DNA from 3 places in the Bacteroides clarus genome. Region 1 is predicted to be linked to each of the others. Evidence: riboswitches for the same ligand, from Rfam matches in the RefSeq annotation. Region 1 holds a riboswitch; each other region holds the start of a gene.
The links. A riboswitch is a leader RNA that binds a small molecule or an ion and turns the genes downstream of it on or off. The one in region 1 is predicted to bind cobalamin.
Positions count from the first base shown of each region.

Region 2: another riboswitch for cobalamin. It lies ahead of I2F54_RS08990 (TonB-dependent receptor); the one in region 1 lies ahead of I2F54_RS11120 (cysteine-rich CWC family protein).
Region 3: another riboswitch for cobalamin. It lies ahead of I2F54_RS13920 (tryptophanase); the one in region 1 lies ahead of I2F54_RS11120 (cysteine-rich CWC family protein).

Region 1 is NZ_JADNLF010000009.1:67,268-74,811, reverse strand. Features, by position in the region: gene I2F54_RS11130 (sirohydrochlorin cobaltochelatase) at 1-944, opposite strand, end outside; gene I2F54_RS11125 (TonB-dependent receptor plug domain-containing protein) at 1,019-3,079, opposite strand; cobalamin riboswitch at 3,220-3,423, opposite strand; cobalamin riboswitch at 3,478-3,687, shown strand; gene I2F54_RS11120 (cysteine-rich CWC family protein) at 3,750-3,989, shown strand; gene accC (acetyl-CoA carboxylase biotin carboxylase subunit) at 3,955-5,466, shown strand; gene I2F54_RS11110 (acyl-CoA carboxylase biotin carboxyl carrier protein subunit) at 5,479-5,994, shown strand; gene I2F54_RS11105 (acyl-CoA carboxylase subunit beta) at 5,997-7,529, shown strand.
Region 2 is NZ_JADNLF010000006.1:216,894-224,437, forward strand. Features, by position in the region: gene I2F54_RS08975 (Cof-type HAD-IIB family hydrolase) at 1-151, opposite strand, end outside; gene I2F54_RS08980 (helix-turn-helix domain-containing protein) at 232-1,083, opposite strand; gene I2F54_RS08985 (multidrug effflux MFS transporter) at 1,240-2,475, shown strand; cobalamin riboswitch at 2,504-2,698, shown strand; gene I2F54_RS08990 (TonB-dependent receptor) at 2,756-4,774, shown strand; gene I2F54_RS08995 (YncE family protein) at 4,799-5,926, shown strand; gene I2F54_RS09000 (ABC transporter substrate-binding protein) at 5,935-7,068, shown strand; gene I2F54_RS09005 (iron ABC transporter permease) at 7,061-7,544, shown strand, end outside.
Region 3 is NZ_JADNLF010000013.1:104,236-111,779, reverse strand. Features, by position in the region: gene I2F54_RS13925 (sensor histidine kinase) at 1-992, shown strand, start outside; cobalamin riboswitch at 1,027-1,236, shown strand; gene I2F54_RS13920 (tryptophanase) at 1,511-2,884, shown strand; gene I2F54_RS13915 (GNAT family N-acetyltransferase) at 2,940-3,239, shown strand; gene I2F54_RS13910 (4'-phosphopantetheinyl transferase family protein) at 3,244-3,873, opposite strand; gene gldE (gliding motility-associated protein GldE) at 3,873-5,225, opposite strand; gene I2F54_RS13900 (single-stranded DNA-binding protein) at 5,249-5,704, opposite strand; gene mutY (A/G-specific adenine glycosylase) at 5,777-6,829, opposite strand; gene I2F54_RS13890 (HU family DNA-binding protein) at 7,015-7,290, shown strand.

The DNA of each region.
Region 1 (7,544 bases):
CCTTTGTTTTCGGCTATCGCTTCGATACCCCAAAGGTCATTGTGGGCGTGGTCGCCGGCGATGGACATGAAAGGAGCGAGGTAAACGGTTACGTCTGCGGGTTGCAGGTTATTGTCTTTGCAATACTTCATCACTTGTGAGTAGATGCAGCCGGGATAGCTGCTTATCATTTGGTCGGGAGAGGCTACCGGTATGCGGTCTGCGGCTTTCTCTTCCTCTTCTTTCGGCCAGAAAAGCATTTCGCCGTAGTCTACGGTACCTACGAAGATATTCTTGTTCGCGGCGAGGGCTTGCAAGGCGGTTTGGGTTTCGGAGTACTTGATGTTGGCATTGTAGTTCACATCGGGGTTACCGTGTCCCATCAGGAGAACGATGTTCTTCTTGTCGGCCAGTTTGTCCTTGTAATGAGTGTAAAGAACCCGTGCCACTTCTTCCGTATCGTCATCGGTAGAGAGCAGGTTGGCGCCTTTCAGTACGTCGATGTGCGGGTACCAGTCAATCATAAAGTTTTTCTTGATATCGGTATTCATCAGCGAGAGGTATTCCTCACCGGGGATAACGTGAAGCGACTGTACGGCTACGCGTGCATATCCCGCATCGCCGATAGCTTTCAGCCATTGGTCCAGTTTGTAGCGCGCCTCGCCGGTAGAAGCCTCTGCACGGCCGATACAGGTACGTGAGGTGAACGACATGTAGATGTCTGTTTGAGGGAACTGCTTCTGAAAATCGGCGATGATGTCGTTGTATACATCCAACGACTCGTTATAAGTGCTTCCGAACGTACAGAGCAGGATAGCGGTATCATGCTTCTTGGTTTCGGCTACTACCCTGGTTGCGGGATTTACGGTACTTTCCGCATCGTCGTCGTCACTGCAGGAAGTGAATCCCGCGCAAGTTGCGGCCGCTACGAGAGCCGCCATCAGATAAAACTTGAAACTTTTCATACTTTGTTTGTAAATTGATTAATAAAAAAGATATTTTGTTATTGGGAATTCAGGAGTTAATGAAGCGGACTTCCTTACTTATTCTTGAACTTTATGAGCGCCGATGCGTAGAAATTCCTTCCCGGCGTGCTGGTAGCCCGGTTGCGTCCGAAAGGAGTGCGGTCTACGTAGTCGAAGAGGTTGTCTACGCCTATGTTCATCGTCAGCGTCCAGAACCGCATTTTCATCAGGGTATGGGCGGTGTTGACGCGCCATGTCTGGAAGCCGTCGGCATTGTTGTCGTTGACGTAGTGGCGGGTTGACTGGTATCGGCCGTACACTCCCAAGCCGAGGCGGTAACGGTTCCACGTGTGCTGCCAGGTGGCGTTGAGCGTGGCGTTATGGTTGGATGTGGCGTCGATGTAGAGATATTTCATGTAGTTGTCGCCCTTATCGGCGGCATACTGCGCTTTCGGATCGGCATAGCTGTACCCGCCGCCCAGCATGATGTCTTTTACGGGGCGGTAGTTGAAGGTGAAGTCCATTCCGTAGATGCGGGCTTTCGTGAGGTTGGTGTATCTCTTGCTTTTCTCTATCTCGAGGAGTTTCTCTTCGGGGGTGACTTTTATCTCTACCAGCTCTATCATGTTGCGGATGAAGTTGGCGTAACCTGTCAGGCTCGCCTGGAACTTGCTCCCCACGTATTCCACGCTGACGGAAGCGTATTGTGAGGTTTGCGCCTTGAGGCCGGTATTGCCATGATAGGCGGTGAGAGAGCCGCCGCCGATGCTGCCTGTGTATTCGTAGTAGAGCTCTTTGATGGTAGGCGCTTTGAAGCCCATGGCGTAGGAAGCGCGCAGGTTGAAGTCGCCGGCCTTGTAGAGCGCGGATACTTTGGGGCTGAGGTTCAGTCCGGTTTCCTTGTGCTGCGTGCCGCGCACGCCGGCGGTCAGTATAAAGCTGTCCGTGGCAGTCCATTCTTCCTGCGCGTAGGCGGCGAGCGTATAGACGGAAGCGAGGTCGCCCGCTATGTGGTGGGGCGATTCCAGGCGGTTGTACTGGTACTCTATACCGGTATTGAGGATGTGCCGGTCGCCGAAGTAGAAGATGCCTTTCACCTGCGCCAGCACTTGTTGCTGTATGCTCTGTTTGATGCGCTGGCCGGGGTAGTAGGTGATGCGGTCGCCGTCTTTGAAGTAGTCGGTGATGTCTTTCAGCTTATAGTCGTAGAAGTAACCGTAGCGGCCGTATGAGAGGTCGGCGGTGAGGTAGTTGCGCCCGTTCAGCTTGTACCTGCTTCCGGCGGCAAAGGTGTAGTTGCGGTAGTAGAAGTCGTTGGGCAGGTACTTCCACGGGCCGTGCGTACGCATCACCCAGCGTTCGTAGTACGTTCCTTCGGCGGTGAGGTTCAGTCTCTTGTTTACCTGCCACTCCAGATTCTCGGAGAGGGTGTAGTTGCTGGAACGGTTGACGGTAAGCATGGTAGAGCCGGACTTCAGTTGGTTCTGGTCCCATTGCATGTCCGTATTGCGCCAGCCGTCGGTATGGCGGAAGTTGATGCCGGTCACCGATTTCAGTTTGCCGTAGCTGAAGCCGAAACTGGTGCTCTGCCGTACGTCGCCATGCTCGCCCACACGAGTGGTATTGGTGAGTTCCATCTTCTCCCTGCTCTGCTTGGTGATGATATTGATGACTCCGGCGATGGCATCGCTGCCGTAGAGCGAAGAGGCGGCGCCTTTCACAATCTCGATGCGCTCTATGTTGGCGGGATTCAGTTGGTTGAGGTCGTTCTGTCCGCCGATGTCCCCGTTCATGCGTTTGCCGTTTATCATGATGAGGATATAGTCGTTGTTCAGTCCGTTGAGCTGAATGTGACTGCCCATATCGCCGTCATGGAAGGTGAGGGAAGGGCTGAGACCGCTGAGAAGGTCGTCGATGCTGCGCGCCTGGTATTGCTCCAATGCTTTTCCTGTGAGCACTTCTGTCTGCACGGGGGCGTCTTTCAGGTAGTGTTCGGTTCCCGTACCTGTTACCACTACTTCGTTGAGCAGTAACGAGAGTTCTTTCTCATCTTTGTTTTTAAGGATACTTTGCGCTGTGGCTGATTGCATCACACCGCACAGCAGTACCGCTTCAAGCCAATACTTGTGCTTCATCGTCTACCGATTTTTACGTTGAATAAAATAAAACGGCACGTCGCTTCTGTGTGCGAAAGGGATAATGGCCCGAAAGAGTAAAATAGGAATCCTATCGTATCAGTATGGGGGACATCGCTTCTAATCCTGGAAGCTCAGTGCTCAAGTTACGGAAACTGGTAGGTATTCTGGCTCTCCTCTGCTTGTATTGCCTTCCCATCGCATTGCTGCGACAGTGGCTTTTGCGGATACAAGCGTCTTTTACTGAGGATTACAGCTGCAGGTACAGCTCCGGTTTTGCACCGGATTCCCTTACATCGGCAGGCGGATATGCCTTCCCGATTGCCAATTCCGGGAGCAAAGATAAAGACTTTTATACATTATTTTGTCTTTTATTCCTAATTATTTTAGTTTTTCTTTATCTTTGCCCCCCGAATCGGTTCCGGACGGACGTATCTGCCGTTCGGATTAAAAGGGAACCGGGTGTAAATCCCGGACAGTCCCGCTGCTGTGAAGCTCCGTCAAACGAAGTCTTGATAAGAACCTTTGCCACTGATATGCGTTTATATATCGGGAAGGCATCAAGATAAGGAGTCAGTCAGAAGACCTGCCATTCATTAAAGTCTGTCTTTTCTCGTGGGATAGGAAAGCAGTACGAAGCCCAAGTTAACGTTTAACTATAAAAAAAGAGATGCCTATGCAAAAGGTATGTCCGCGTTGTGGTGCAACATTCGAGTGCATGCACAATGATATATTACAGTGTCATTGCGCGTCCGTCCGGCTGAGCCCGGAGCAACACGCTTATTTGAAAGAAACCTATCCGGATTGCTTGTGTCATGCTTGTCTGACGCAATTGGCGGCCGGAAATATTCCTTATATAAATAAATCAAGAGAAAATGATAAAGAAAGTATTGATAGCGAACAGAGGTGAGATTGCCCTGCGCGTGATGCGCTCCTGCAAGGAAATGGGAATACTGACCGTGGCTATATTTTCCGAAGCCGACCGTACTTCGCATCATGTAGCGTACGCCGACGAAGCCTATCCGATAGGAGCGGCCGCGGCCAAAGAGAGTTATCTGAACATAGAGAAAGTAATCGGAGTGGCGAAGCATTGCGGTGCGGATGCTATTCATCCGGGCTACGGCTTCTTGTCGGAGAATTCGGAGTTTGCCCGCCGTTGCAAGGAAGAAGGCATTATCTTCATCGGCCCTTCGGCGGAAACCATGGAAGCCATGGGCGACAAGATAGCCGCCCGCAAGCGGATGATTGCGGCCGGCGTACCCGTAGTGCCGGGTACGGAACAGCCTTTGCAAAGTGCCGAAGAGGCCGTACGCATCTGTAACGAAATCGGTTATCCGGTGATGCTGAAAGCGTCTATGGGCGGTGGCGGCAAAGGCATGCGCCTTATTCACAAGGAAGAAGAAGTGGTGGAAGCGTATAATACGGCGCGTTCGGAGTCGATGTCCTCATTCGGCGACGACACGGTGTATCTGGAGAAGTTTGTGGAAGAACCGCATCACATAGAGTTCCAGATTTTGGGTGATAACCACGGCAATGTGATTCATCTGTTCGACCGCGAGTGTTCGGTGCAACGCCGCAACCAGAAGATTGTGGAAGAAAGCCCGTCACCGTTCCTGACGCCAGAGCTGCGCAAGGAGATGGGAGAGAAGGCGGTTGCCGCCGCCAAGGCCGTAAACTATTCGGGTGCGGGTACCATCGAATTTCTGGTGGACAAGAACAGGAACTTCTACTTCCTCGAAATGAATACGCGTTTGCAGGTGGAGCATCCCATCACGGAAGAAGTGGTGGGCGTGGACTTGGTGAAAGAGCAGATTTTTGTAGCCGACAACCAGCCGCTGCATCTCCGCCAGGAAGACATCTTCCAGCGCGGTCATGCCATAGAGTGCCGTATCTGCGCCGAAGATACGGAGAACAACTTCATGCCTTCGCCGGGTATCATCAGGCAACTGACCGAACCGAACGGTATCGGCGTGCGCATTGACAGTAACGTGTACGAGGGATACGAAATCCCCGTCTACTACGACCCGATGATAGGTAAGCTCATCGTATGGGCCACCACCCGCCAATACGCCATCGAGCGTATGCGCCGTGTGCTGTACGAGTATAAGATAACCGGACTGAAAACCAACCTTGCCTATCTGAAACGTATCATGCACGTGCCCGATTTTGTGAAGGGCGAGTACAACACGCTGTTCATCGAGAAGAACGCGCGCATGCTGGTACGCTCCAACGGCAGCAACGAAGAGATAGAGAACGTCGCCATGATTGCGGCTTATATGGATTATCTGGTGAACCTGGAAGAGAACGCTTCGACACAGTTGCCCGACGGCCGTCCTATCAGCCGCTGGCGCGAGTTCGGATTGCAGAAGGGTGTGCTGAGAATTTAAAGGAAATTGTTTATGGAAATACATATCGGAGACCGTGTGGCGGACGTTACGCTGGTCAGTAAAGAGGGAAATAAGGTACAGCTCACCATCGACGGGAAGCCGTACGAAGTGGATATCGTAATGGCGGAAAACGGAAGCTGCTCCATTCTGCACGACGGGAACTCGTTCAACGCGGGACTGGTGCGTGGAGAAGGCGGAAAGAGCTATGACGTGAGTATGTTCTACCGTTCGTATCATGTGGATATCGTGGATACGCAAGCCAAGTATCTGCACATGAAGAAAGGGGCGGACGAGAAACAGGGTGACAAGATTATCGCCCCGATGCCGGGTAAGGTAGTGAGCATTCCCGTGAAGGCGGGCGACCGCCTGGCGGCCGGAGACATTGCCGTAGTGCTGGAAGCCATGAAGATGCAGAGCAATTACAAGGTTAATGCGGACTGCGTCGTGAAAAACATATTGGTGAACGAAGGCGAGCCGGTAAACGCGAATCAGGTATTGGTAGAATTGGAACTTATTAAAGAAGAATAATCATGAATAGAGAAGAAATATACGCGCGTTTTGAGGAACTGGATAAACGCGCCTCGCTGGGTGGCGGAGTAGACAAGATAGAGAAGCAACACGCCTCCGGGCGCATGACGGCGCGCGAACGCATCGACATGCTGCTGGACAAGGGCACTTTCAATGAATTGGATAAGTTCGTTACCCACCGTTGCACGAACTTCGGCATGGAGAAGAAACAGATAGCGGGCGACGGCATGGTGACCGGTTACGGAAAGATTGACGGACGTCAGGTGTTTGTATACGCCTACGACTTTACGGCGCATGGCGGTTCGCTGAGCGAGACGAATGCGGCCAAGATTGTAAAAGTGCAGCAGTTGGCATTGAAAAACGGCGCTCCCGTCATCGCCCTGAATGATTCCGGCGGCGCACGCATACAAGAGGGCGTGAACAGCCTGGCGGGATATGCTTCCATCTTTTATCAGAATACGATAGCTTCGGGAGTAATCCCGCAGATTTCGGCTATCCTGGGCCCTTGTGCGGGTGGCGCATGCTATTCGCCGGCACTGACGGACTTTATCTTCATGGTGAAGGAGCAGAGCCATATGTTCATCACGGGTCCGGACGTGGTAAAGACCGTTACGCACGAGGAAGTGGACAAGGAAGAACTGGGCGGCGCCTATACGCATAGCAGCAAGAGCGGCGTCACCCACTTTATGTGCAATACGGAAGAGGAGACGCTGATGAGCATCCGTGAACTGCTGAGTTTCCTGCCGTCCAACAATATGGAAGACGCTCCGTTCGCAGCTTGTACGGATGATATTCATCGCCAGACGGAAGCGTTGCAGACCATCATACCGGAAGACCCGAATATGCCTTATGACATCAAGGACATTATCGAACCGGTACTGGATAACCAGTATTTCTTTGAGGTGATGCCTCACTTCGCCAAGAACGTGGTGGTGGGCTTCGGACGGCTGAACGGACGTTCGGTGGGTATTGTAGCCAACCAGCCGGCTTATCTGGCAGGCGTGCTCGACATCGACGCTTCGGACAAGGCGGCCCGCTTTATACGTTTCTGCGACTGTTTCAATATTCCGCTGATAACGTTTGAGGACGTTCCGGGATTCTTGCCCGGCACGGTACAGGAGCACAACGGCATCATCCGTCATGGAGCCAAGATTGTCTATGCCTATGCAGAGGCTACCGTGCCCAAGATAACGCTGATAACCCGCAAGGCTTATGGCGGCGCGTACATCGTAATGTCCAGCAAGCCTACCGGCTCTGACGTGAATCTTGCCTATCCGCAGGCCGAGATTGCCGTAATGGGCGCGGAAGGAGCCGTGAATATCTTGTACAGAAAGTCCTCTCCCGAAGAGAAGGAAGAGATTATCAAGGAATACGAGGAGAAGTTCTCCAATCCTTACCGTGCTGCCGAACGAGGCTTCATCGATGAGATAATCATGCCCCGCAACACCCGCTATAAGCTGGTACAGGCATTGGAAATGGCTCATAACAAGAACCAGAGCAATCCGCCGAAGAAACACGGCAATATGCCTTTATAAATAGTTATTTTTAAT
Region 2 (7,544 bases), on a different contig from region 1:
TGAGGCCATAAGTCGGTCTGCCGGAAGCCAATGCGATACGTACTCCCATTTGCTGCGCTTTGAGTAAAGATGCAAGAGTGCGTTTGCTGATTTCTTTTGCGTCGTTGAGAAGCGTTCCGTCCACGTCAAGAACTAATAATTTATATTTCATGGCGACTCGATTTTGGTTATGCTAACAAAGTTAATAAAATGACGGTTAAAACGAACGGATTTAATTTATTTTGACGAAACTTATTGTAACAGTTTCTGCAGGCGGAATTCCTTAGGAGAGATACCGGTATTCTTCTTAAAAAAACGACTCAGATAAGACTGATCGGCAAAGTGCAACTGTTCCGCAATTTCGGTAACGGATAGTTGCGGCTCATTTAAAAGAACTTTGGCTTCTGCTATCAGCTGCTCGTCTATCAGTTGCTTGGGAGTTTTTCCATTCATGTATTGAGTAGTGATTTCGTATAGATAGCGAGAAGTAATGCACAGTTGCTCTGTATAAAACGGAACCTGATGTTCGCAGGTGCTGTGCTCACGTATCAGTTGCATGAATTGGTGGCAAAGCATCTGTTTTCTGCTGTATTGCTTGTTGGCGGCCAGCTTCTCCGGAATAGTGTTGAACAGCCACATTAATAAGCTTTGCAGGAAATTAAATTCTTGTTGTTTTCTGAACTGGAGCGTATTGTCTTTGAAAAGCATTTGCGCTATATCCATCCATAATACTATTTCCCGCCATGTTTTCTGGCTTCTCTCATCTGCCGTGTGATGATAGTGCGGGTGTTCATGGGTATAGTTGAAATAGGGTGTGTCAATTGGTAATATGGCTTTTAAGAAAAGATCTTTGGGGAATAGGAGCATGCGTACGTTAAAATCTGCTGAGGCTTGTATTACCTGGATAAGGCTTCCTGTAAGAAAAATCAGTTCGGTCTGTTCATTAAAGGTATATTGTTGTACTCCTGTGGAGATGATACTTTGCCCCTGTGTACAGATTAAGTATATACCGCATTTAAAACGGTATGGACGCTGTTTCAGATACGATAAATCGGTTTCCTCATATCTGATGCTGGAAGTATCGGGTGATAACGGTTCGTACATGTGAATATAGTTCTTTTTTACGCAACAAATGTAGCTATATTCTATGATAATATCGTATATTGTTCCTAAAATGAAACGTTTTGTACAAGATAAGCCATAGCTTATCTTGTAAATATGGGGTAATTTTGCCGCCGATTTATAAAAGAGGAATAGGTAATGACAGGTAAACAAAATTCAAAAGGTTTTATATTGGTATTTCTGGGAATGTTGAGCGCTTTTGGCCCGTTTGTCATGGATATGTACCTGCCTACTTTACCGGCAATGTCGGATTTCTTCCAAACCACATCTTCAAGAGTGCAGTTGGGGCTTACTACAAGTATGGTAGGCTTAGCGACAGGCCAGCTGATTTTTGGTCCGTTAAGTGATAAGTATGGCCGTCGTTCTCCTTTATTGATAGCTATGGCCTTGTTCCTGATTTCTACCGTCGGCTGTATTTTTTCTCAAAATATATCACAATTCGTCGCGTTACGTTTTGTACAGGGAATTGCCGGAGCCGGAGGAGTTGTGATATCCCGGTCTATTGCCGCCGATAAATATTCTGCTCACGAACTTGCGGGGATGCTTGCCACTATCGGCGCTATTAATGGGATCGCTACGGTGGTTGCTCCGATAGGTGGCGGGGTACTGGCTGACTTTGGCGGCTGGCATGGTATCTTCTGGTTCTTATTTATATTAGGCGTTCTTTTGATTATCGGAAGTATGCGTTTTAGAGAGTCTTTGCCGGGCGGACAGAGGCAGAATATAAGGTGGGGAGATATGTATCGCCGTTTTGGTATTGTCTTGCATAACCGTCAGTACGTACGTTACATATTGCAGTATGGCTTTACGATGGGAGTTTTGTTTACCAATATAGCTTCCGCTCCTTTCATCATGCAGCAATATTATGGTCTTTCACCGATGTTGTTCAGTTTCTGTTTCGGGGTTAATGCCGTTGCCATGGTGATATCTTCCGCTTTGGCTGTTCGTTTCTCTACAATGGAACGGGCTTTACATGTAGGTAATCATGGCATGTTATTTATTTCTATATTACTTTCTGTGGCATTTTTCCTGGATTGTAATTTTTGGATTTACGAGATACTGATTTTCTGCCTGCTTGCGATGGTAGGGATGACTTTTACGGCTTCCAACACTTTGGCGATGGATTGTGAACGTAAAAACGCCGGAGTGGCTTCCGCTCTTTTGGGTGCGATAGGATTTGCTTTTGGCGGGATTGTATCGCCTTTGGTAGGTATGGGAGATATCAGAATGTCTACCGGCTTTTTATTCTTTATGGGGTCGTTATGTTCTTGCGTATGTGCTTGTTTTTCTTTCCACCGGTTGCCTTTCCACAAGAAGGCTCTGAATTTCGCTCCTTATAGAATAATAAATGTTTTTTTGCAGAAACTGTTATAAGGGGCTGAGTAATATTTATATTATATTCTTATCTTTGCCCGCGTTTTGTTCCGGTTCCCTATTCGGGAAACGGATGAAAAGGGAATCGGGTGTAAATCCCGAACAGTCCCGCTGCTGTGAGTTTCGCGTTGAATGTATCATTCTTTAGCCACTGTTTTAATTAAAATGGGAAGGCGATACATTAGAAATAAGTCAGAAGACCTGCAAAACAAAGTCAAAAAATTGTCCGTTCGAGGAAAGCGGACAGTGTACGTCGTTTAAAGATAATCTTTACTCTTTTATGATGTGGAGAATGAAGGTGCGGTTTGCCTGTATCGGTTTCTTTTGTATGGGCGGTGCTCTGCTTTCGGCACAAGAGGTGGCGAAAAAGGATACGATTACAGGAAAAGTGCACCAAATTGAAAAGGTGACTGTTACAGCACGGCGAATGCCTAATAAAGTAACTTCGGCTGTACCTATACAAACATTGTCGCAACAAGATATAAGCCGTCTCGGCATACAGAATATGGCAGATGCCGTACGTCGTTTTGCAGGTGCCAATGTAAAAGATTATGGTGGTATCGGCGGGTTGAAGACTGTTTCTGTGCGCAATATAGGGGCGGCGCATACGGCTGTCAGTTATGATGGGGTTGTTGTGAGTAATTCTCAGGCAGGGCAAATTGATATAGGGCGTTTTTCGCTTGATAATGTCTCAACCCTTTCTTTAGCAATAGGACAAACAGAAAATATGTTGCAATCAGCCCGTTTATATGCATCGGCAGGTGTATTGAGCATTGAGACTGAGAAACCGCATTTTGATGAAGGGCGCAGTGCTGCTTTCCAAGCTAGGATAAGTAGTGGATCGTTTGGGTATGTTACCCCCACGTTGCGTTGGTGGCAAAAAATAGGTAACCGTACGCGTTTGGCTTTGAATGCTAATTATATGCGTGCCGATGGAAATTATCCTTTTACTTTGGTCAATGGAAAGTATGTGACAGAAGAAAAGCGTAATAATTCAGATATTTATTCTTGGCAAGGAGAAGCAACGCTATATCACACTTTTAAAGATGGTGGTGAGGTGGACGTAAAAGGATATTATTTCAATTCCCGCCGTGGGCTTCCGGGGGCGGTAACTCTTTATAACCCGATTTCCGACGAAACGCTTTGGGATGAGAATACCTTTGTACAGGCGCGTTATAAAAAACACTTCTCTTCGAAATGGAGTTTGCAGGCACAGGCAAAGTATAACTATGGCTGGAATAGGTATGAGGATGAAGGGAAGGAATATGCGGACGGATATTATCAGGCTGTACATAGGCAGGATGAATATTATTTATCTGCAACGGCTCTATACCGTCCATTTAAGACTTTATCCTTGTCTTTGGCACAAGATGGGGCTGTAAATACATTACGTAGTAATCTGAAAGACTGCCCGTTTCCTACCCGGTATGCATCATTGACAGCTTTCAATATCCGTTACCAATACGGAAGAATCACCGCTTCCGGTTCATTGGTACATACTTTTATCACTGAAAAAGTGGAGGTTGGGAATGCTCCTGAGAATTTCCGTCGTTTGGCTCCTTCGGCTTCCGTGAGTATACAGCCTTGGATGGAAAAAACTTTTTTTCTGCGTTTTATGTACAAAAGCACTTTTCGTACACCTACTTTTAACGACTTGTATTATTATAGATTGGGCAATCGAAGTTTACGTCCGGAGAAGGCGAATGAATATAATGTAGGGATTACGTGGAGCAGTTCATCTCTGTCTTTTTTAGACTATATTTCTGTGACATTTGATGCCTATTACAATGATGTGACTGATAAAATTGTAGCTTTTCCCACTACTTATGCGTGGCGTATGGCAAACTATGGGACTGTCCGTGCTACAGGAGTAGACGCTACTTTGGCGATATCAGCGCCGTTAGCTAAAAATATAGATTTGATTATATCCGGCGGATATACTTTGCAGAAAGCAATTGACCTTACAGATTCGGATGCCAAAAATTATAAGGAACAGTTGCCTTATACTCCGAAGCATAGCGGCAATGTATCTGCGAGGTTTGAAATGCCTTGGTTTAGCATAGGTTACTCCGTCGTAGGTGTAAGTAAACGTTATTGCTTGTCACAAAATATTCCTGAAAATGAGATAGCTGGTTATATGGAACATACGGCCAGTATCTCTAAAGAGTGTGCTTTTAAAAAGTGTAAATTACAGCTTCAAGCAGAAATCATCAATCTGACTGATGAACAGTATGATGTGATAAAATATTATCCTATGCCGGGGCGTTCGTGGAGAGTGACAGGAACGTTTAAATTTTAAAATTAATTTAATTAATAAAGTGTTATGAAAGTAAGAAGTTTATTATTGAGTGTGCTGTGTATGTTGGCACTGAGTGTTTCATTTTCATCTTGCAGTGATGATGATGGGCAAAGTTGGGACGATAGCGGTTCAAAGATTGAATTACCTTATGTCCGTGCTTATTTCTTGAATGAAGGAACTATGGGACAGAATAATGCCGGTATAGCATTTTATGCTCCGAATAAAGACAACGATGTTATCGGTGATATTTATAAAGCACAGAACAAGGCTTCATTGGGAGATACCGGTCAGGATATGATAGAGTATGAAGATTACATCTATGTTTCTGTTTATGGTTCTAATTATTTGGCCAAACTGAATGCAGCATGTGTGGAGCAGGCTCGTGTTTCTTTTGTAGGTGATGCAGATTTGTCTGCCGGTATTCGTTATATTGCAGCTCATGACGGCTATATTTATGCGTCTTTCTATGGCGGTGTGGTTGCCAAAATCAATGCCAATACATTGAAAGTAGAAAAGAAGCTAACAGGATATGGTGATAATTTGGAAGGGGTTGCCATCTGTAATGATATGCTTTATGTAGCCAATGCTTATAAGATTGAAGGTGGAAACTATATTTATCATACGGAAGTTTTAGTTTTTGACTTGAATGCATTCTCTTTTAAAGAGACTTTGACGGTAGCCTCAAACCCTAATAATTTGACGGAAGATAATGACAAGGTATTTCTTATTTCTTGGGATTATAGCGCTGAAAGCCGGGTATTGCAGATGATAGATTCAAAAAATAATAATAAGGTGACTAATTTGGGATATGCCACTCACGTGGCCGTTGAAAACGATAAATTGTATTGTGTGGACTCTAGAGTGGATTACAGCAATTGGCCGGAAACTGCGGCAGTCAATACGTTTTATACTTATGATGTAAAGCTTGGCACTAAAAGCTCCGGTTCTTTCTTGAAAAATGCTCCAGAAGAGCTTTCTACAGCAGTTATCTACATGATAGCGGTCAACGATAGTAATGGTGATATTTATATCGGTACTACAGGACATAGTAATGTAAACGGTGATATTTACCGTTTCAGAAATGACGGTACATATATGGAAAAATTTGATTGTGGTGGTCAAAACCCAAATTCTGCTGTATTCTTTAATTAACAGAGACAATGAGGAGACTTGTATTATCAGTCTTGTTTTTAGTAGCTTTGCTTTTCTCTTCTTGCGGAGGGAGAAGTAAAGCTTCTTTAGCTTTAACGGCCGGTGACACCATCCCTCTGCGCTATGCCGACAATCTCACATTGGTGACCTATTCCGACTACACCGTCGCTACTTTGCGCAACCCTTGGGACACCCTGAAAACATTGCATACGTACATACTGGTTCCGTCATCCCAATCATTGCCGGCTCATTTACCCGAAGGTACGATTGTCCGTACCCCTCTCCGCAAATCGGTAATTTATTCTTCGGTTCATTGCAGCCTTATGGAGAGTTTGGGAGTTACGGGCAGTATCGGTGGCGTTTGTGACTTGAAGTATATCAAACTCCCGTCTATACAGGACGGATGCAGTAAGGGAGCTATTATTGACTGCGGCGACGGAATGAACCCTGATATGGAAAAGATTATTGAGTTACATCCCGATGCCATCCTGCTCTCTCCATTTGAGAATAGTGGTGGTTACGGACGCATTGAAAAACTGAATATTCCCATTATCGAATGTGCCGATTATATGGAAACTTCCGCTTTAGGCCGTGCCGAATGGATGCGTTTCTATGGATTGCTTTTTGGAGTTGCTTCCGAGGCCGACAGCCTTTTTGCCGAAGTGGATAGCTGTTATAGCCGGCTTAAAAAGAGTGCAGCGCTTTCGTCAGTGTCATTATCAATTGTTAGCGAACTGAAAAGCGGTTCTGCATGGTACGTTCCGGGTGGTCGCAGTACAATCGGACGCTTGTTTAATGACGCCTGCGGACGTTATGTCTTCTCGGAAGATAAACATAGCGGTTCCATTCCTTTGGCTTTTGAAACAGTTTTTGATAAAGCCGGAGATGCCGATGTCTGGACCATCAAATACAATCGCGACCGGGATATGACTTATGCTGATTTGAAAGCCGATTATATGGGTTATACAGGTTTCAAGGCATTCAAGACGAGGAATATTTACGGATGTAATACGGCGAAAGTACCTTTCTATGAAGAAACGCCTTTCCGTCCGGATTATTTATTGGCGGATTTGATACAGATTCTACACCCTGAAATAGGAGATTTAGGCGGTTTGCGTTATTTTTGCAAATTGAATGAGTAAAGGATGGAAATATGGTGTCGGATTAGGAATAGTAATAGTATTACTGTTTGTGGCTAATCTGTTGATAGGGTCGGTTACGATTCCTGTATCCGATGTATTCCGTATCCTGATGGGAAACGAAGGGGAAAAAGCAAGCTGGAGTTTTATCGTATGGGAGTCCCGCTTACCCCAAGCCTTGACGGCATTGCTTTGCGGAAGCGCATTGTCTGTTTGCGGGTTGATGTTGCAGACAGCCTTTAAAAATCCGTTGGCAGGCCCGTCTATTTTGGGCATTAATTCCGGAGCGAGTTTGGGAGTGGCCTTTGTGATGTTATTCTTTGGCGGGAGCATATCGGCCGGAACGTTCAGCCTGTCCGGTTTCTTTTCCGTATTGGCAGGGGCGTTTGTAGGAGCCATGTTGATAATGGGGCTTATCCTTTTCTTTTCTACGCTGTTAAAAAGCAATGTCATGTTGCTGATAACGGGTATTATGATAG
Region 3 (7,544 bases), on a different contig from region 1:
GTGAAGGGTTGGGAGTGTTCACCAAAGACAAGAAGGAAATTCTTGTCAATAACCTTTTCACCCAATACGGCAACCTCATTTCCGACTCTAACTTGCAGACCACAGAAGAGATATTCTCCATCTGTGAGTTCCAGAAGATCACCGACTTCATCAGCAAAGCGCAAAAACGGCCTTCGGATAAAGAAGAAAAACGGCTATCCATCAATATTAATAAAAACGGACGCATATTCATTGTAGAATGTATCATCTTCCAAGACTTGAGCTTTGAAATCTCCATCAACGACATCACTCTGGAAGAAGAACAGATACGCCTGAAACGGCAGCTCACGCAGAACATCGCCCACGAGCTGAAAACTCCCGTAAGCAGCATTCAGGGGTATCTGGAAACCATCGTCAACAACGAGAACATCTCGCATGAAAAGATGCAGACCTTCCTCGAACGCTGCTATGCCCAAAGCAATCGCCTCAGCCGCCTGTTGCGGGATATCTCCGTACTGACACGTATGGATGAAGCCGCCAATATGATTGATATGGAAAAGGTAGACATCAGCATGCTTGTCACCAATATAGTCAATGAAGTATCATTGGAACTGGAAGAAAAGCGTATTACGGTAGTCAACAGCTTACAACCCAAAATACAGTTAAAAGGCAACTACTCACTGCTATACTCCATATTCCGCAATCTGATGGATAATGCCATAGCCTATGCCGGCACCGATATTCACATCAACATCAATTGTTTCCGTGAAGATGAGAACTTCTATTATTTCAGTTTTGCGGATACAGGAATAGGAGTTTCACCGGAGCATCTGAATCGTTTGTTCGAACGCTTTTATCGCGTAGATAAAGGACGTTCGCGAAAATTAGGCGGTACGGGCTTAGGACTTGCCATCGTAAAAAATGCCGTCATCATTCATGGCGGAACAATTTCCGCCAAAAATAATCAAGGTGGCGGACTGGAGTTTGTATTTACATTGGCAAAGGAGAAATAAATTCTCTTATTCGGTTTTGTTTGTTACTTTTTTCATTATCTTTGCAATGCATTGGTTTGCCCCTTTTTTTCAAAGGGGGCAATTAAAAGGGAATCAGGTGTAAGTCCTGAACAGTCCCGCTGCTGTAAGTTTCACATAATGTTGCAGACAATAAATTCTCTCTCCATGCCACTGGATATGTTGTCCGGGAAGGCTGTCTGCAACAGAAACAAGTCAGAAGACCTGCCATGCGTTATCTTATCATTGCTTTCGAGGAAAAAGCGTTGAGTCTAATGAGCCGGATAAATTCTATCCAATCATTTCATTCATCAAAACTCTTTCAAAGAAAGTAAAAAGAGAATAAACTCTGCCAAGTTTATTTAAATGATGTCCGGCCGAAGTGATTCGTCCGGACATTTGTTTTACAAAAAGTCACAAAAAACATTGCCAATCATCCATAAAATCCTTATATTCGGCACATAAAACGCAAAAACGGATTCATCCGTTGACCTATTGTCGAACTTATAAAAAAAGAATCTATGGAATTACCATTCGCCGAATCATGGAAAATCAAAATGGTGGAGCCTATCCGTAAAAGCACCCGCCAGGAGCGTGAACAGTGGTTGAAAGAAGCTCATTACAATGTTTTTCAACTAAAATCAGAACAAGTTTATATCGACCTTATCACCGATTCGGGAACAGGAGCCATGAGCGATCGACAATGGGCCGGTATCATGCTCGGAGATGAAAGTTACGCCGGCGCTTCCTCTTTCTTCAATCTGAAAGAAGTTATTACCCGGCTGACAGGTTTTGAATATATCATTCCTACACATCAAGGACGTGCCGCCGAAAATGTTTTATTCTCTCATCTGGTGCACGCTGGAGATATTGTACCGGGAAATTCGCATTTTGATACCACCAAAGGGCATATTGAAAGCCGAAAGGCAATCGCACTGGACTGCACAATAGACGAAGCGCGACAAACACAACTGGAAATTCCCTTTAAAGGTAACGTAGATCCTGCAAAACTGGAAAAGACCTTAGAAGAACATAATGACCGCATACCATTCATCATTGTTACCATCACCAACAATACAGCCGGCGGGCAACCGGTTTCCATGCAAAACTTGCGCGAAGTCCGAAATATCGCGGACAAGTACAACAAACCTGTTCTGTTCGACTCTGCCCGTTTTGCCGAAAACGCCTATTTCATTAAAACACGCGAGGAAGGTTACAAAGACAAGAGTATAAAGGAAATAACCAAAGAGATGTTCGCTCTTGCAGACGGTATGACCATGAGTGCCAAGAAAGACGGCATCGTAAACATGGGAGGATTTATCGCAACCCGCCGTCAGGACTGGTATGAAGGAGCAAAAGGATTCTGTGTACAATTCGAAGGTTACCTTACTTATGGCGGTATGAACGGCCGCGATATGAATGCACTCGCTATCGGCTTGGATGAAAACACCGAATTCGATAATCTTGAAACCCGTATTTGCCAAATAGAATACCTGGCTAAAAAATTAGATGAATACGGAATACCGTATCAACGTCCCGCCGGAGGACATGCGATTTTTGTAGATGCTCCCAAAGTTTTGACACATGTTCCTAAAGAAGAGTTTCCTGCGCAGACTTTGACCGTCGAGCTATATCTGGAAGCCGGAATACGCGGGTGTGAAATCGGTTATCTACTTGCCGACCGTGATCCCGTTACCCGTGAAAACCGCTTCAACGGATTGGATTTACTCCGACTGGCCATTCCACGCCGCGTATACACGGATAACCACATGAATGTAATCGCCGCCGCGCTTAAAAATGTATATGACAGACGTGAAACAATTACCAGAGGAGTACGCATCACCTGGGAAGCTCCGTTAATGCGTCACTTCACAGTGCAGTTGGAAAGGCTGTAAAAAAACTTTTCTGCCATAATGAATGTTATATGACTAAACATCAGCATTTACAATTATGGCAGAAAATTATGAATTAATAGACAACAAGGAGCGCCATCAGTATGAGTTCCATGTCGAAAAGTATACCCCAAGAATAGAGTATATTAAATCAATTAATGGCGAAATATTTCTAACGCATACAGAAGTTCCCGCCGGTTTAGGCGGCAGAGGTATTGGCAGCCAGCTTGTTGAAAAAACATTGCAGGACATTGAAAGGCAGCAACTCCGCTTGGTTCCTTTATGCCCATTTATAGCGGGTTATATTCACAAACATCCGGAATGGAGACGGATTGTCCTAAGAGGTGTTCACGTTTAATAAACTACAAGCTCAACGTTAGTACAAAATCCGGAAACAAGTAGTAGTGAATCTGAAAATTCCGTTTCTCCGCTGTACGATATTCCGCAGCGGAGAATACTCCTTGTTCGTCAACTATAAAAGGCATTACATGCAAATGTTCCCGAAAATCGACATCGGAAGCATTCATACATTTAAACATGGTTTCTTTTGCAGACCAGTGAAGTAACAACGACCAAGTTTCCGTACCCCTGAATAGTGATTCTTGTTCATCCGCACGCATAAATTTATGCGCCACTTTCCGTACCCGTCCGCTATAATACTCGATATCAATACCTACTTCTTTCTTTGGCTCACCTAATAAGACAGCGACATAACCTTTTGTATGCGAAATACTGATAGAAAAAGAGCCGTCTGCCAAATAAGGCTTTCCATTAGAATAATAGCGTATTTCTTTCTCCTCACCAAGCATTGTATACAACAACACACGCACAGCCAGCCACTCCAATCTACGAGAACCGGCTGCAAATTTCCCGATGTCCTCTTCATATTTCCCTTTATGAGGAAGTAAGGCAAGCATTTCTTCCAGGCTTTCACTTGTTTTCCAGATACCCCATCTGTATGAATTCTCTGTATATTGTTTAAAAACGGGCATTATTTCTCTGTTTCAGTACCTTCCCGAACCGGCTCATTAATTGTAAACTTCACCTTTAAGATACGGCGGTTATCCATTTCAAGAACCTCAAATTCATAACAATCATAGGTCACTTTCTCATGAAGTGCCGGGAACTCCCCTTTCAACTCAAGCAAAAGCCCCGCCAAAGTATCGGCGTCACCTGCCACCTCATCAAAGGTTTCTTCATCTATCTTGGTTATCTTATAGAAATCCGTCAGTTGTGTTTTAGCCTCAAACACCCATGTATGGTCATTAAGCACAGCATATGTACGCTCTTCATCATCGTATTCATCACGAATCTCGCCCACAATCTCTTCAATAATGTCTTCCATCGTGACAATACCCGACGTTCCTCCGAATTCATCCACCACAATAGCGATATGAATCTTGTTTGCCTGAAAATCACGCAACAAATCATCAATCATCTTGGTTTCCGGAACAAAATACGCCGGACGAATCAATGACTGCCAACGGAAATTATCCCCCTTATTCAGATGAGGGAGCAAGTCCTTGATATAAAGCACCCCCTTTATATTGTCACGCGTCTCCGCATAAACGGGAATACGCGAATAAGCATTCTCCACGATACACTTCAACACATCCTTAAAAGGAGTACGGATTTCCAAGTCAACCACATCCAAACGCGATGTCATGACTTCCTTGGCCGTTTCACCACCAAAGCGAATGATGCCCTCCAAAATATTATTTTCTTCCGAGAGCTCGGCTTTATCCGTCAACTCCAACGCATGTGAAAGTTCATCTACTGAAATATTATGATTCTTACGCACAAAATGCTTATTAAGAAACGAAGTAGAGCGTACCAGTATTGACGATAACGGATAGAATATGGAACGGCATGCCATGATACCGGGAGCTGCAAAACGGCAAAAAGCCAATGTTTTTTGCGCCGAATAAATCTTCGGCATAATCTCACCGAAAAGCAGCAACAGGAAAGTCAACACAACCGTCAGGATTAAAAACTCCGCAATGGCTGAATGGAATTGGAACACATTCATAAAAAAGAAATTGCAGAGCATGATAATCGTTACATTCACGAAGTTGTTCGTAATCAGTATCGTGGCTAACAATCGTTCTGTATCATCCAATAGATTTTTGATTTTCCCGTCAGAAGGGTGTTTCCCCTCTTCAACAGAATTCAAATCGGACGGCGAGAGTGAAAAGAATGCTATTTCGGAAGCCGAAGCAAAACCGGAAGCAAGTAAAAGCACACCTGCCAATACAATGGCTATAATAGCCGAAACAGAAGGAGCATGTACGGTTATACCGTTAAATATATCCGCCAACTGGCATAAATAAGCGTCTGGGTCCAAAGATTTTGGTTTTAGTTAAACAATTAGAACGGTAAATCGTCCGTCGGATTATTTTGCGCAGGAGTAACCTGCGATTGTGTTGACTGTACGGGAGCACCCGTTTGTCCGGGCATACCGGCCTGCGGCGCGGTTCCGGGCACTGCGCTTCTCGCAGAGAGCATTTCCATGTTATCCACAAAAATTTCTGTTACATAGCGTTTCGCACCGGTCTGATCATCATACGAACGAGTCCGTATTTTACCTTCCACATAAAGCTTGTCTCCCTTATGCACGTATTTCTCAGCCGTTTCCGCCAGTCCGCGCCAAAGGACAAGATTATGCCACTCCGTACGTTCAGGAACTTGCGTTCCATTTGCCAATGTATAGGCACGGTCTGAAGTAGCCAAAGGGAAAGTAGCGACAGCTACACCGGTATCAAGGTATCTCACCTCAGGGTCTCTGCCTACATTTCCTAATAATATCACTTTATTTACTGACATACGCTTTCAACTTTAAAATTTGTTGCCAAAATTAACGAGAATAACAACATCATGCAAGAATACAGCCAACTTTTATACATACTTCTCCAAAAAAGCATGTACTAAACGAGATACCGGATATTGCTCCAAATCTTCCATTCCGATACACTGATATTCCGAAAAAGAACGGGAATTCTCCGGCAAAACAACTTCATAAAAGTTAGCATAAATCACACGATGAGACAAAACATGTTTCACATTCCGAAGCACCGAACGTACTTCCGGTATCTCCCCCTCCGCCATAAGTGAGCGAAAGGAAACCGATGACAAAAACTCATCTTCCGATAAATCCCTGTCTGTTTCAACCAATGGCAACTCAAACAAATTTTTCCAAATATCATCGGCCGTTCGTTTATGTATAAAGGTACACGCGCCCATGCGTACATATATATAATTAAAGTAACGGTTAGACGTCTTTATCCTATGCTGCTTCACGGGAAGCTGCATAACCTGCCCTTTCGATAAAGCGGTACAACTATCCGCCAAAGGGCAAAACATACAATTAGGCGACTGTGGCGTACACTGAATAGCCCCGAAATCCATTATGGCTTGATTATACGCAGCCGGCCGGGATTTATCAAGCATTTCATTGGCTAAAGCTGCAAAAAGTTTCTTCCCTTCCGTAGAGTCAATAGGAGTGTCGATACCCCAATAGCGGGAAAGCACACGATATACATTTCCGTCCACTACCGCATAAGGCATATTATAGGCTATGGAACAAATAGCGGCAGCCGTATAGTCCCCTACTCCTTTCAAGGCACGGACTTCCTGATAGCTTTCCGGAAACTTACCGTTCATACTCTTGGCAGCGGCATGCAGATTACGGGCACGAGAGTAATATCCCAATCCCTGCCAATATTTCAAAACCTCGTCTTCCGAAGCCGAAGCCAAAGTTTCCACATCAGGAAAACGGCGGATGAAACGAAGAAAATACTCATATCCTTGCGCCACTCGCGTCTGCTGTAAAATAATCTCAGAAATCCATATCCGGTAAGGATCGGCAGTATCCCTCCAAGGCAAATCGCGTTTATTGTCCGCATACCAATCCAATAAAATTTCAGTCAATCTATTCATATATAGTTCCATACCCCAAAAGGATGCAGTCCTTTTTTCGAAAGAACAAAAATACAGTTTTTCAGTCTAACAAAGCTTAATGCTTTGACTTTTTTCAAAAAATGTCCAGAATATATTTTTTAGAGCCGCCAAAAAGCTATATATTTGCAGTCCAAAAAATTAGAAAACTATAGTAATAATATTTTTTTTAAGAAAAAATGACTAAAGCTGATATTGTAAACGAAATTACAAAGAACACCGGAATTGACAAAGTCACAGTACTTACAACCGTTGAAGCGTTCATGGACGCAGTGAAGGCATCTTTATCTAAAGATGAAAATGTTTATCTCCGCGGGTTTGGTAGTTTTGTAGTGAAGAAAAGAGCTCAGAAAACAGCTCGTAACATCTCAAAGAACACTACTATCATCATTCCGGAACACAACATTCCGGCTTTTAAACCTGCCAAGACATTCACCATTGCTGTGAAAAAATAATAAACAATTAGTATTAACCCATAAAATTTTGAAGCTATGCCAAGCGGAAAGAAGAAAAAAAGACATAAAATGTCTACGCACAAGCGTAAAAAAAGACTAAGAAAGAACAGACATAAAAGCAAAAAGTAATTTTTAGTCTGAAGGACAAAATAAAGAACAAACTTGTGAAGCTAATTGTCTCGCGGGTTTGTTCTTTGTTTAAGTATCAAACCGATACATCAATACACAACTATTGATGTATCGGTCAATCTGAA